DNA from 2 places in the Telluria sp. BA11 genome. Region 2 is predicted to be linked to the other one. Evidence: predicted binding sites of a transcription regulator. Region 2 holds the regulator's gene; the other holds the start of a gene.
The links. The regulator NrdR, encoded in region 2, represses ribonucleotide reductase genes. The targets are predictions, from matches to a motif close to CACNANATNTNGTG.

Region 1 (7,472 bases), 2.5 Mb from region 2:
CCTTGATCTCTTCGCGGAATTCCGACGTCCACAGCTGCGGATTTTCCATTTTGATCGTGTTGATCACGTCGATGCCGAAGTTCACGTGCATCGATTCGTCGCGCAGGATGTACTGGTACTGCTCGGCGGCGCCGGTCATCTTGTTCTGGCGGCCCAGCGCCAGGATCTGCGTGAAGCCCACGTAGAAGAACAGGCCTTCCATCAGGCAGGCAAAGACGATGATCGACTTGAGCAGCTTCTGGTCGTTTTCTGTCGTGCCGGTCTTGAATTCAGGGTCGGTCAACGTGTCGATGAACGGGATCAGGAACTGGTCCTTGTCGTGGATCGACTTGACTTCGTTGTAGGCGTTGAAGATCTCGGCTTCGTCCAGGCCCAGCGACTCGACGATGTACTGGTAAGCGTGCGTGTGGATCGCTTCCTCGAACGCCTGGCGCAGCAGGTACTGGCGGCACTCGGGGGCCGTGATGTGGCGGTAGGTGCCCAGCACGATATTGTTCGCGGCGAGCGAGTCGGCCGTCACGAAGAAGCCCAGGTTGCGCTTGACCAGGCGGCGCTCGTCTTCCGACAGGCCGTTCGGGCTCTTCCACAGCTCGATATCGCGCTGCATGTTCACTTCTTGCGGCATCCAGTGGTTCGCGCAACCGGCCAGGTACTTGTCCCATGCCCATTTGTACTTGAATGGCACGAGCTGGTTCACGTCGGTCTGGCCGTTGATGATGCGCTTGTCGTCGGCGTTGACGCGCTTTGCCACTTCGGCGGCAGGCACGATGGCGAGGCCGGCGTCGGCTTGCGGAGCGCTTGGCGCGCTGGTTGGTTCGTCGTCCCAGTTAAGCATGGTGGTCCCTTCTGTGGTGCGCTGGCGCAGCGACTGCGGCCGGGGCACGTTGATGCATTGGTTATTCGTGTTGTCGGCGACTGGCGCCGTTGTGTACTTGCCGGAGGGCGAGCCGGCCTTGCAGGCGGCTCGCCTCCCTTACTACATTACTGGCAGGCTTCGCATTCCTCGAAACCGTCGTCGCCCGGACGCAGATAGCAGGCGGCGCCGTCTTCTTCTACTGCTGCCGTCGCCGTATTGGCCGCCGGTGCTGGTGCCGGAGCAACCGGCGCTTTCTCGCCAGCCGACAGGCCACCGGACAGGCCGCCCGAGACCGACACGGCGTTCAGCGCGCCGGTGCGGGTGGTCGACTTTTCCAGGTGCGTCGCGGCGATCGTACGCAGGTAGTACGTGGTCTTCAGACCGCGCAGCCACGCCAGCTTGTAGGTTTCGTCCAGCTTCTTGCCCGATGCGCCAGCCATGTAGATGTTCAGCGACTGGGCCTGGTCGATCCATTTCTGGCGGCGCGACGCAGCGTCGACCAGCCACTTCGGCTCGACCTCGAATGCCGTTGCGTACAGGTCGCGCAGGTCTTGCGGTACGCGGTCGATTTTCGACAGCGAGCCATCGAAGTACTTCAAGTCGGCGATCATGACTTCGTCCCACAGGTCGCGCGCCTTCAGGTCGCGCACCAGGTACGAGTTGATCTCGGTGAATTCACCCGACAGGTTCGACTTCACGTACAGGTTCTGGAACGTCGGCTCGATACAGGCCGAGACGCCGATGATGTTCGAGATCGTCGCGGTCGGGGCAATCGCCACGCAGTTCGAGTTGCGCATGCCGAACTGCTTGATGCGCTCGCGCACCGGGGTCCAGTCCATCTTCGACGACGTGTCCTGCTCCAGGTACTGGCTGCCACGTTCGTCGGCCAGCAGTTGGATCGAGTCCTGCGGCAGGATGCCGCGGTCCCACAGCGAACCGGTGTACGTCTCGTAACGGCCACGCTCTTCGGCCAGTTCGGTCGAGGCCAGGTAGGCGTAGTAGCAGACCGCTTCCATCGACGTGTCGGCGAACTGCACCGCCCGGTCTGACGAGAACGGAATGCGCATCATGTGCAGGCAATCCTGGTGGCCCATCACGCCCATGCCGACCGGACGGTGGCGCAGGTTCGAGTTGCGCGCTTTTTCGACGGCGTAGTAGTTGATGTCGATGACGTTGTCCAGCATGCGCATCGCGGTGCGGATCGTCTTTTGCAGCTTGACGTGATCCAGGCCATCGCCCTTCATGTGCTGCGGCAGATTGACCGAGCCCAGGTTGCAGACGGCGATTTCATCGGCGCTCGTGTTCAGCGTGATCTCGGTGCACAGGTTCGACGAGTGCACGACGCCCACGTGCTGCTGTGGCGAGCGGATGTTGCACGGGTCCTTGAACGTGATCCATGGGTGACCGGTTTCGAACAGCATCGACAGCATCTTGCGCCACAGGTCGAGCGACTCGATCTTTTTGAAGACGGCCATTTCGCCGCGCTCGGCCTTGGCTTCGTACGCCAGGTAGGCTTGTTCGAAGGCCTTGCCGGTCAGGTCGTGCAGGTCAGGCGTCTCGGATGGCGAGAACAGCGTCCAGTGCGACTTTTCCATCACGCGCTTCATGAACAGGTCGGGAATCCAGTTCGCCGTGTTCATGTCGTGGGTGCGGCGGCGATCGTCGCCCGTGTTCTTGCGCAGGTCGAGGAATTCTTCGATGTCGAGGTGCCAGGTTTCCAGGTAGGCGCAGACAGCGCCCTTGCGCTTGCCGCCCTGGTTGACCGCGACGGCCGTGTCGTTGACCACTTTCAGGAACGGGACCACGCCCTGCGAGCGACCGTTGGTGCCCTTGATGCGCGAACCGAGTGCGCGCACTGGCGTCCAATCGTTGCCCAGGCCACCGGCGAACTTCGACAGCAGCGCATTCTCCTTGATGGCGTCGTAGATGTCTTCCAGGTCGTCGCCGACGGTGGTCAGGTAGCACGACGACAGCTGCGAGCGGCGGGTGCCCGAGTTGAACAGCGTCGGGGTCGAGCTCATGAAGTCGAACGACGACAGCAGGCTGTAGAACTCGATGGCGCGCGCTTCGCGGTCGTCTTCACGCAGGGCCAGGCCCATTGCCACGCGCATGTAGAACGCCTGCGGCATTTCGATGCGCACGTCGCGCACGTGAAGGAAGTAGCGGTCATACAGGGTTTGCAGGCCGATGTAGCCGAACTGCAGGTCGCGGTCGGCGACGATGGCCTTGGCCAGGCGCTCGAGGTCGTACTTGCCCAGTTCTTCGTCGAGCAGCTCGTTGGCGATGCCCTTGGCGATGTATTGCGGGAAGTAGGTCAGGTATTCGGCGGCGGCGCCGGCTTGCGCCACTTCGCGGCCGAAGACTTCCTTGCGGATCGTGTGCAGCAGGATGCGGGCGGTGACCTGGCTGTAGGCCGGGTCTTTTTCCATCAGCGCGCGCGCAGCCAGGATGGCCGACTTGTGCAGCTCTTCGACCGGCACGCCGTCGTACAGGTTCTTCATGGTCTCGGCCAGGATCGCGTCGGCGTCGACGTGCTTTTCGAGGCCGGCGCAGGCGGCGCCGATCAGACCGATGACGGTGTTGATGTCCAGCAGGCGACGCTCGCCGCCATCGACGACGTGGATCTGCGGCGCGACGACGGCGCCACCGCCACCGGCGGCTTCTTTTGCGGCGCGGCGCTCTTCCATGCGCTTGGCGCGGTACAGCACGTATTCACGCGCGACATCGTGTTCGCCCGAACGCATCAGCGACAGCTCGACCTGGTCCTGCACGTCCTCGATGTGGAACGTGCCGCCGTTCGGCTGGCGACGCACCAGCGCGGTGACGACGTTGTTGGTCATCTGCTCGACCAGCTCGCGGATGCGCGCCGACACGGCGCCCTGGCCACCGGCGATTGCCAGGAAAGCCTTGGTCATCGCGACCGAGATCTTGTGTGGCTCGAACGCCACCACCGAACCGTTGCGGCGGATGACGCGGTAGTCGCCACGGGCGACGATGTCGGCCGGGGTGGTGCCGGCGGGCGCCGATCCTGGGGTGACATGTTGGTTGATCGAACTATTCTGTGCTGTTTGCATTGCGCCTCCAGGAGCGGTCGGACCGCCGTTGTCTACGTGGCAACCGTCTTGCCGTATTGCGCAAACCCGGTCCGTCAACAAATTAAAAAACGATGCCCTGCCAGCCGGTGGCCTGTGGTGGCAAACCAGAGAAGCAGGGTAAGAACTAGTAAATATTGCGTGTCGACAAGTGCTTAACTAACCGATCGATGGATAAGTTTGTGTGCAACTTGTGGACAACGTATGAACAACTCGCCGCAGCCCGCAATCCTGGTGCCTTTTCAGTCACTACCACTATATCTAGTGCCGGGCGTTGATATCAGACTAATTGTAGTACCTCGTTTGCGGTACAGGCAAGCAAATAAATGTCCAAAATTTTCAGTTTTATCGCGTGCGAGCCTTGACTTTCGAGAGTCGCCATAAGGACGGGGAGTACGCGGTAAGCGACTACTAACCTGAAAAAACTGTAGGGAAATGACCGGGCGCGCGGGTCCGCCGCGCGGCCGCAGACCGGCCGTCAATCGTCCGGCGCGCTGATGTCCAGCTTCTGCATCTGATAACGCAACTGGCGGACACTGATGCCGAGCAGGCTGGCGGCCTGGGTCCGGTTGAACTGGGTTTGCTGCAGGGCGCGGCCGATGATGTCGCGTTCGACCTGCTCCAGGTATTCGGGCAGGTTGCCGGGCAATTCGGCGGGACCGACGCCCGGCGGCGCCGATACCGTTGGCGCGGCCGGCGCGACTGGCGCCGCGGCAACGGGCGGCGTGACCGCCGGCGGCGCCAGTTCCGCCCGTGCCGGTTCGATCGGCCGCGCCGCCTTGAGCGACAGGTCGCCCACTTCGATCACGCCATCGTTGGCAAACGCCAGCGCCCGCTCCAGCACGTTTTCCAGCTCGCGCACATTGCCGGGGAACGAATACGCCCGCAGCGCGTCCAGCACCCCGGCTCCGAGCGTGGCCTGCCCTGCCCCGGCCAGGCGCTGCAGGATGCCGTTCACCAGCGGTGCCAGATCGTCCAGGCGCTCTCGCAGCGGCGGCAGCCCCAGCTCGATCACGTTCAGCCGGTAGAACAGGTCTTGTCTGAACTTGCCCGTTTCGACGCAGCGCGCCAGGTCCTGGTGCGTTGCGCTGATGATGCGCACGTCGACCGGCTCCTCGACCGTCGCGCCGATCTTGCGCACGCGCCGCTCCTGGATCGCGCGCAGCAGTTTCACTTGCATTGCCAGCGGCAGGTCGGCCACTTCGTCGAGCATCAGCGTGCCGCCGTTGGCCGCCTGGAAGAAGCCGTCGCGCTCGTCGGACGCGCCCGTGAACGCCCCCTTGCGGTAGCCGAAAAATTCGGCCTCCATCAGCGTTTCGGGAATCGCGCCGCAGTTCACGGCGATGAACGGTTTCGCGGCGCGCGAGCTCTGGGCGTGGATTTCGCGCGCGGCCAGCTCCTTGCCGCTGCCGGATTCGCCCGTGATCGAGATCGGCGCCATCGAGCGCGCCAGGCGGGCGATCTGGGCCCGCAATGCCGCCATCGCGGGCGAGCTGCCGATCATGCGCGAGTCGGGCGCCGCGCCGTCACCGAGCGCCGCGCTTTCGGATTGCTTGAGCGCCGCGCGCACCATCACGCGCAGTGCGTCCAGCGCCACCGGCTTGGCGATGTAGTCGAACGCACCGGCTTTCAGCGCCACCACTGCGTTTTCGGCGCTGCCGTAGGCGGTGATCACGGCCACCGGCGTACCCTTGCCGGACGCGCCGATTTCGCGCACCAGTTCGAGGCCCAGGCCGTCCGGCAGGCGCATGTCGGTCAGCACCAGCGCGTAATCGCGCTCGTCGAACAGCGCGCGCGCCTCGCGCAGCGTGGCGGCGCTGTCGACGTCCAGGCCCATCTTGAGCAGCGTGATCTCGAGCAGCTCGCGCAGGTCGGCCTCGTCGTCCAGTACCAAAACGCGCGGCGCGCTCATGACGGCTCCCCGGCCACGTCAGGCAAGGGCAAAGGTGATGACAAAGCGACCGCTGGCCTTGCGCGGGCCCAGTGCGGACGGGTCGAACCGGTATTCATAATCAAGTTTCGCATCGTTGTTGAGGCACAGTTCGCGCGCCAGGTAGAGTCCAAGGCCGGTGCCCTTGCTCGAGGTGGTATAGAACGGCTCGAACAGGTGGTCGCGCACTTCGGGCGTGATGCCGGGGCCGTCGTCCTGCACGTGCAGCTCGCGCCGCCCGGCCGCATCGCGCGCCGGAAAGATGCGGATGCTGACCGGCTGGCGGCTGGCGTAGCGCACCGCGTTGTTGAGTAAATTGAGCAGGACTTCGTGCAGGTGCAGCGGATCGAAGCGCACGGCGCTGCCGCCCGGATCGCCGATATAGACTATATCATCGGCCAGGCCGTGGATTTCGCAGAACTCGGCTTTGAGCTGTTCCAGAAACGCGCCCAGCGGCACCGGCTCGCCATTGGGCTGGGCCTTGCGCGACAGCTGCAGGATGTCTTCGACCATGCGGTTCACGCGCGCCACATTGTCGCCGACGATTTTCAGCAGCCGCACTTCGGCCGGGCCGTGCAGGTCTTCGGCCAGCAGCGCCGTCGCGTGGCCGATGGCCGACAGCGGGTTGCGCACCTCGTGCGCGATGCTGGCGGTCAGGCGCCCCATCGACGCCAGCTTGAGTTGCTGCGCCTGGTTTTCGATGGCGCTCACGTCCTGCATGAAGATCACGCTGCGCCCACCTGCCTCGCCCACGGCATCGCCCACCGCATTGGCCGGCGCCGCCACACGGGCAAAGCGCAGCTTGACGTGCACCGGCTGGTCTCGCCGGCCACGCACGTCGCCGGCGCCGTCGCCTTCGCGGTAGGGCTTGACGGTGACGAAGGCGGTATCGTTCTCGGGCGCGGCGAGCCAGGCATCGAACGCGCCGGCCAGCGGCTCGAAGGCCGGCGCCGCGTGCAGCAGGAAGCCCGACGTGTCGGCCTGCAGCCCGAGCATGCGGCGCGCCGCCGGGTTACCTGTAAACACTGCGCCGTCGGCGCCCACCACCAGGATGCCGTCGCCCACGTCGGCGATCACGATTTCATTGATCGCCTGCTGTATGCGCAGGTCGGCGCCGCGCTGGGCCGCCAGTTCTTCCTGTCCCAGCAGACGCGCGGCCATGCGGTTGGTTACCAGCACGGCGGCGAAGAAGGCTGCGCCAAACAGGCCCGCCTGCATCAGCGGCGGATCGAACCCTTCGACCAGTTGCCACACGCTCAGGCCAAGCAAGAACAGCGTGGCCACCGCCGCCGCGAACAACGCCAGCAGCAAGGGCGCGAGGATCGCAGCGCCGGCCAGCGGGAACAGATACAGGATGCCAAGGCCGCTGCGCAAGCCGCCGGCTGCCAGATACAGCAGCGATATGACCAGGAGGTCGAGCGCGACCTGCACGCCGAGCTGCACCAGGAAGCGGCGCTGGCGGCGCGCGGCGAACGAGAACACCAGCGCCATGATGGCGTAGCCCAGGCAGATCTGGGCCACCTGCTGCGTGACGCGCAGCGTGCCGTTCTCGAAGTTGAAACCGAAATACAGCAGCAGTACCAGCGCGATGACG
Region 2 (7,472 bases):
TGCACAAGCACGCCATCGATCAGGACAGCGGGCGTCGCAGTAGCGCCGAGTCGCAGGATGTCTTCCGGGGCCGAAACCTGCGTAATATCGACGGACACCCCGGCAGCGAAGGCTGCTTTTTCAAGGCGTGCAATCGTGGCTCGACACTTGCCGCAGCCGGTTCCCAGTACCTTGATTTCCATTGTCTGACCTTTCGGTGATTGTTGAGAATGAAAATCGGCCAGGAAAATAGCTGGCGAACCTGAGGCACGGACTGCGTGCGCGGCCGCTTCTTGCCGATGAAGTTCAGGGTACAGCGGAACCCGGCCAGCAAACCGGATCGTCCGGTAATTTGTCTGCGAAAGCCGGCGAGGCCGCGGTGGGGCAGGCAATTGCGCCCTGACTGGTCACCAGAATGGCGCTTTCCTTGCCCTTCAATGGGGAGTTCAGTACAATTTGCGGACTTTACGTCTCACGTAACTGGCGAAACACCGCACAAGCGCCACCGATTGGTGCGCGGCGCGGCAAAGGTGGGTACCCACCGGGGAACGTGAGACGCCATACGCCGTTCGCCTGGGCAGCCATCAACCGGTACGCGTTCGATCGCGGCTGCCCGCGCCCTTTGGCTCCCGCACCCGCACACAGCGCCGCTCGTTGCCTGGATTACTATCGATTGGAGTTTTACATGTTTGCTAAAGACCATACGCTGGCCAATGTCGATCCGGATCTGTGGAATGCCATTCAGAAGGAAAACGTCCGTCAGCAAGACCACATCGAGCTGATCGCGTCCGAAAACTACACCTCGCCAGCCGTCATGGAAGCGCAGGGCTCGCAACTGACCAACAAGTACGCCGAAGGCTATCCGGGCAAGCGCTACTACGGCGGCTGCGAATACGTCGACATCGTCGAGCAGCTGGCAATCGACCGCCTGAAGCAACTGTTTGGCGCGGAAGCCGCCAACGTGCAGCCGAACTCGGGTTCGCAGGCGAACCAGGGCGTGTTCTTCGCTGTGTTGAAACCAGGCGACACGATCATGGGCATGTCGCTGGCCGAAGGCGGTCACCTGACCCACGGCATGCCGCTGAACATGTCGGGCAAGTGGTTCAACGTCGTCTCGTACGGCCTGACCGCTGACGAAGACATCGACTACGAGGCGCTCGAGCGCCAGGCGCACGAGCACAAGCCGAAGATGATCATCGCCGGCGCATCGGCGTTCTCGCTGAAGATCGACTTCGAGCGCATCGCCAAGGTTGCCAAGGCAGTCGGCGCCTACTTCATGGTCGACATGGCCCACTACGCCGGCCTGATCGCTGCAGGCGAGTACCCGAACCCGGTGCCGTTCGCCGACTTCGTCACGTCGACCACGCACAAGTCGCTGCGCGGCCCGCGCGGCGGCATCATCCTGATGAAGGCCGAGCACGAGAAAATCATCAACTCGGCCATCTTCCCTGGCATCCAGGGCGGCCCGCTGATGCACGTGATCGCCGGCAAGGCCGTCGCTTTCAAGGAGGCGCTGACGCCTGAGTTCAAGACCTACCAGCAGCAGGTTGTCAAGAACGCCAAGGCACTGGCCGACACGCTGACCGCGCGTGGCCTGCGCATCGTGTCGGGGCGCACCGAATCGCACGTGATGCTGGTCGATCTGCGCGCCAAGAACCTGACCGGCAAGGAAGCCGAAGCAATCCTGGGCCAGGCGCACATGACCTGCAACAAGAACGGCATCCCGAACGACCCGCAAAAGCCGTTCGTCACGTCGGGCATCCGCTTGGGCAGCCCGGCCTTCACGACGCGTGGCTTTGTTGAAGAAGATGCCGTCACCGTGGGCAACCTGATCGCCGACGTGCTGGACAACCCGCACGACGCTGCGACCATCGAGCGCGTCAAGGGCGAAGTCAAGAAACTCACCAGCAAGTATCCGGTCTACGCTGCCTGATTTGCCTTCCGGGCCGGTTCGCTCGCCCGGAAGTACCCCATGTAGTATTGCAGCCCCGGCGCCATGAAATGTCCCTTTTGCCAGCATGAAGATACACAAGTCCTCGATACCCGCGTATCGGAGGAGGGGGACGCCATCCGGCGCCGGCGCCGCTGCGGCAAGTGCGACAAGCGCTTCACCACCTATGAGCGCATCGAACTGTCGATGCCGATCATCGTCAAGAAGAACGGCAGCCGCACCGAGTTTGCCTCATCAAAGCTGCGTGGCAGCCTGATGCTGGCGCTGCGCAAGCGGCCGGTGGCAGCCGAAGCCATCGACAAGGCCGTTGCCTCCATCGAAGAAAAGCTGCTCACCAGCGGCCTGCGCGAAGTCGATACCGGCCATGTGGGCGAGCTCGTGATGCAAGAGCTCAAGGGCCTCGACAAGATCGCGTATATCCGCTTCGCATCGGTCTACAAGAATTTCGAAGACCTGGATTCGTTCCAGGCAGCGCTGGCCGAAGTCGGGCACCAGCGAAAGCTCGACAACTAATCCCTTTTCAAGGTTCCCCGATTGGCGCGGCGTACGCTTGCGCCGACGCACGGGCGTGCAAAGCCGGCCTGATAACGTCGTAGCTCGTTATCGGGAGGCTTGCGTGCGCAACCATTCACACCGCGGTTTTACCCTCATCGAAGTACTGGTGGCGCTGTTCGTGCTCGCCATCGGCATCGTCGGCGCCGGAGCGGCCCAGTTGGCGGCCGAGCGCACGCGCCAGCAGGCGGCGCTGATGGCCGAAGCGGGCCAGCTCGCAAGTTCGCTGGCGGCGCGCATCGGCGCCAACCTGCCGCTGGCCAGCCTGCCCGATGCGGCCAATCCCTATCTGTCGCTCGACTATGACGCCGTCGCCGACGGCCCGCCTGTCGCCGCCGCCCCATGCTTCGGCACTGCCGCATGCGATCCGCTGGCGCTGGCGGCCTTCGATCTCGATGAGACGCGCCTGCTCGTGCACCGGCGCTTTCCCGGCGGGCGCATTGCCGTATGCCGCGATGTGGCCCCGTGGGATGCCGCCAGCCGCCGCTATCGGTGGGCATGCAGCGGCGGTGCGCATGCCGCGGTGGCGATTAAGATCGGCTGGCACGGCAACGATGACTTGCCCGCGTTCGTGCTGATGGTGGCGCGATGAGTTGCCATCGTCGCCGGGTTGTGCGTCAGAGCGGCTTCACCATCGCCGAATTCATGGTCGCGATGACGCTTGGCCTGGCCGTGCTGCTGGCGGCTGGCTCGCTGCTGATTGGCGCCACGCGTGCGCATGCGGCGCTGCTCGAAGCGGCCGAGATGGATGACGCCGGCCGCTACGCGCTCGATGCGCTGGCGCGCGCCGTGCGCCTGGCGGGCCACGTCGACTGGGCCGCGCATCCGGTGATCGATCCTGCGCTACCTGCCGCGATCGCTGGGCTGGATGCTGCGTCGCTGACCCATGCCGGCGCTGGCATCGATGCGCCGCTTCCGGCGACCGTCAACGGCAGCGACGTGCTGGCGCTGCGCTTTTCCGGTACGGGCGCGCCACCGGACGGCGATGGCGGCACGCTCGATTGCGCCGGCTTTCCCGTGCACCGCGATCAGGAAGGCTGGAGCATTTTCTACGTTGCGCGCAATGCCCAGGGCGACGCTGAACTGCGCTGCAAATACCGGGGCGCCGGCAACTGGTCGTCCGATGCCGTGGCAGGGCGTGTCGACAGCTTCCAGGTGCTGTATGGCCTCGATACCGATGGCGATGGTGCGCCCAACCGGTACGTGAACGCCAGCGCGATCCGGGCGCTCGACGCGGCGCTGGTGCTGGCCGGGTCGACTCTAGATGAGCGTGCCGCCGATCTGCGCACACGCAGCCACTGGAAGCACGTTGCGAGCGTGCGGGTTGGCTTGCTGCTGCATGGGCCGCGCCAGGCGCCTGGTGTGGGCGCGGGCCTCGTCCATTGGCTGTTTGGTCCCGGGTATGACGGTGCGCTGGCGGCTGCCGATCCGGGTGTCCGGCTGGCGGCGGCCGATCTCGATCGCGGCGGCGATGCGCGCATGCACAAGGTGTATGGCGCCGTGATTGCGGTGCCGATTGAGGTGCCCGTTTTGTCAGCGACTGCGCCGCCCGTTGTGCCACCTTCTGCGCCGCCGGCCGCGGCGCCTTGAGTTGCCTATGCGCCACCGACTTCCACCCATGCCGCGGCGCCAGGCCGGCATCGCGCTCATCACCGCGCTCGTGCTGATGCTGGCCGTGCTCATGACGGGCATCGCCTCTGCGCGCGGCGCGCTGCAAAGCACCCGTGCCGCTGCGTACGAACGCGAGCGCGCGCTGGCCCTGCACATGGCCCAAGCCGCCTTGCTCGATGCCGAACACGATATCGACGGTGGCGCAGCGCCAGGCTCGGCGCGCGCCAACGCGATCCGTGGCGGCAGTGCGGATGCCTTTGTCGGCGCGTGCCTGGGCGCCCGGCCGTACAACGGTTTGTGTGCGCACGACGCCGACGCCGATGGCCAGCTGGCCCGGCTGGCGCTTGACGATGGCCCGGCCATCCCGTTCGGCACGTTTACCGGCGCCACGCTGCCCACAGGGGAGGGCGGCTTGCCACTCGAGACGCCACGCTACCTGATCGAGCTGATGCCGGCGTCCGCCAACGGCCAGCTGTATCGCATCGCCGCGCGCGGTGCCGGCAGCATGCCGGGCGCCGGGGCTGCCGTGCAGGCCTACTACCGTCTGCCACCCGCCGGCGGGCATGGCCGGCGCGTTGGCTGGCGCGAAATCGGCAACTGGTCCGCGCTGGTTGCCGCGGCATCCGAATAACGCACCCGGGCAAACAGGAGCGAGTTCATGACACGACACCGCAACGGCTTTACGCTGATCGAACTGCTGATGGTGCTGGCAATCGTCGGCATCCTGGCCTCGGTGGCCTATCCGTCGTATGCGCGCCAGATCGTCAAGGCGCGCCGGGTCGAAGCCCAGTTGGCGCTGCTCGACCTGATGCAGCGCCAGGAACAATACCGCGCCCAGCATCACAGCTATATCGCGTTCTCGATGGCCACAAGCACCCTTGATGCGGGTCAGTTCCGCACCTGGCTCGGCAACAGCGCCGCCGCCAGCGCCTATGAGCTCGACGGCGAGGCCTGTCCGGAGCAGTCAATTGCCGCCTGCATCGTGCTGCGTGCGCGGCCCGGCACGGTCAATGTCAACGCTGCATTTGCCGATCCGGAATGCGGCACGCTGACGCTGGACAGCACAGGTGCGCAGGGCGCCAGCGGCGCAAGTGGCGCAAGTGGTTCGATCGGCCAGCCCACACGTTGCTGGCCATGACAGGCCCTCGTGTGACCACGCTGGCCCGCGCCATCCTGCGCCGCCACTGCACTGGCCTGTCGATGGCCGAACTGGCCGTGGTGCTGGGCATGGTGGCGATCACGTCGTCGCTGGCGGCGCCCGGCCTGCACCGGATCGTGCAGGGCCAGGAACTGCGCATGGCCGCCAGCGACCTCTACAGTGCGGTCCAGCTCACCCGATCAATGGCAATTGCCCGTAACGAACCCGTGATCCTCACATCCAACGACGTGGCCGGCATCGACTGGTCGCGTGGCTGGACCGTGTATGTCGATCGCGACAACAATCGCCAGGCGGGCGCAGGCGACGAGATCCTGGCCGTACGCGCGACGCTGCCGCAGGGCGTGCAGGTGAGCTATTCCTTTGCCAGCCCTGCAGCCCCGCAATACATCGCCTACAATGGCGCGGGACGCAGTTGCAGCGATACGAGCAGCGCCGCAGCGCGGCCAGGCACGCTGTCGCTGTTCCACGGCGGCGGGGTACGCCGTATTAAAATCAATCTGCTTGGCCGCCCGCGCCTGTGCAACCCGGCGCATGACGCCGGCTGCGACGGCGTCGCAGCGCCGCCCTGAAATAAGCTTAAAAACAAGCGCATTGCACGATGCGCACCGATGAAAGACCACGTGACGCACGACAGCCAACCCATTCTCAACGACACCGAAGGCATGGCCGCGGCGCTGGCCTGGGCGGCGCGCGGCATGTTCATCACGGCGCCCAATCCCCGCATCGGCTGCGTGATCGTCAAGAACGACGTCGTCATTGGCGCCGGCCACACGCAACCGGCCGGCCAGGCGCACGCCGAAATCCAGGCGCTGCGCGACGCCGCTGCGCGTGGCAACGACGTGCGTGGCGCCACCGCGTACGTCACGCTCGAACCGTGCAGCCACCACGGCCGCACGCCGCCCTGTTCGGACGCGCTGATCGCCGCCGGCCTGGGGCGCGTGGTCGCGGCCATGGTCGACCCCAATCCGCTCGTGGCGGGGCGCGGCCTGGCGCAGCTGGAAGCGGCGGGCATCGCCGTGCGCTCCGGGATCATGGCGCGCGAAGCGCAAGAATTGAATATTGGCTTTTTCTCGCGCATGGTGCGCGGCCTGCCGTGGGTGCGCCTGAAAGTGGCCGCCAGCCTGGATGGCGCCACGGCCCTGGCCGGCGGCGAAAGCCAGTGGATCACCGGGCCGGATGCGCGCGCCGACGGCCATGCCTGGCGCGCCCGCGCCAGCGCGATCGTCACCGGCATCGGCACCGTCAAGGCCGACAACCCGCAGCTCACCGTCCGGGGCTTGGCCACGCCGATGCAGCCGCGCCGCGTGATCGTCGACAGCCGCCTCGAGATCGATCCCGATGCGCACATCCTGCAGGGCGAACCGTGCTGGCTCGTCGCGGCGGTCGAGCAGCCGGGCGACGAGAAGGCAGCCGCCCTGCGCGCCGCCGGCCACGAAGTGCTGTACCTGCCGAACGCCCACGGCAAGGTCGACCTGCCAGCGCTGATGCGCGAACTGGGCCGGCGCGAAGTCAATGAAGTGCACGTCGAAGCGGGCAGCAAGCTCAATGCCTCGCTCGTGCGCGAAGGCTGCGTCGACGAATTGCTGGTCTATCTGGCGCCAAGCCTGATCGGCCCGGGGCAGGGGATGTTCGACCTGCCGCCGCTCACCCTGCTGACCGAGCGGCGCCAGTTGCGCTTCCACGACGTCACGCGCGTGGGCGACGACCTGCGCATCCTGGCCCGCTTCGCCGAAGCTGCTTCCCCATCCTCTGCTACCTCCAACAAGGAATAACGTCGTATGTTTACTGGAATCGTCGCCGCTGTCGGCACCATCACTTCCGTCGCGCCGCTGGCCGGCGGCCTGGACGCCGGCGTGCGTCTTGCCATCGATGCCGGCCCGTTGCCGCTGGCCGACGTGGGTCTGGGTGACTCGATCGCCATCAACGGCGCCTGCATGACCGTCACCGAAAAGAGCGCCACCGGGTTCACGGTCGACGTCTCGCGCGAAAGCCTGAACAAGACCGTGGGCCTGGACGCGCCGGGTGAAGTCAATCTCGAGAAAGCCCTGACGCTGGCTGAGCGCCTGGGTGGCCACCTGGTGTCGGGCCACGTCGACGGCCTGGGCGTCGTGCACAGCTTCGAGCCGGTCGGCGAATCACGCGAACTGATCATCGATGCGCCGCACGAGCTGGGCAAATTCCTGGCCTATAAAGGGTCGATCGTCGTCAATGGCGTGTCGC

Region 1: a site for NrdR is predicted at 4,202-4,215, ahead of AC1MGT_RS08145 (ribonucleoside-diphosphate reductase subunit alpha). Genes of this name have one in related genera too.

What each region holds. Positions count from the first base shown of each region.
Region 1 is NZ_CM155275.1:1,867,804-1,875,275, forward strand. It holds gene AC1MGT_RS08140 (ribonucleotide-diphosphate reductase subunit beta) at 1-835, opposite strand, end outside; gene AC1MGT_RS08145 (ribonucleoside-diphosphate reductase subunit alpha) at 982-3,930, opposite strand; gene AC1MGT_RS08150 (sigma-54-dependent transcriptional regulator) at 4,427-5,860, opposite strand; gene AC1MGT_RS08155 (sensor histidine kinase) at 5,879-7,472, opposite strand, start outside.
Region 2 is NZ_CM155275.1:4,375,642-4,383,113, forward strand. It holds gene arsA (arsenical pump-driving ATPase) at 1-182, opposite strand, end outside; ZMP/ZTP riboswitch at 446-565, shown strand; gene glyA (serine hydroxymethyltransferase) at 665-1,912, shown strand; gene nrdR (transcriptional regulator NrdR) at 1,976-2,443, shown strand; gene pilV (type IV pilus modification protein PilV) at 2,547-3,074, shown strand; gene AC1MGT_RS19255 (PilW family protein) at 3,071-4,072, shown strand; gene AC1MGT_RS19260 (pilus assembly PilX family protein) at 4,080-4,724, shown strand; gene AC1MGT_RS19265 (type IV pilin protein) at 4,752-5,231, shown strand; gene AC1MGT_RS19270 (GspH/FimT family pseudopilin) at 5,228-5,821, shown strand; gene ribD (bifunctional diaminohydroxyphosphoribosylaminopyrimidine deaminase/5-amino-6-(5-phosphoribosylamino)uracil reductase RibD) at 5,861-7,024, shown strand; gene AC1MGT_RS19280 (riboflavin synthase) at 7,031-7,472, shown strand, end outside.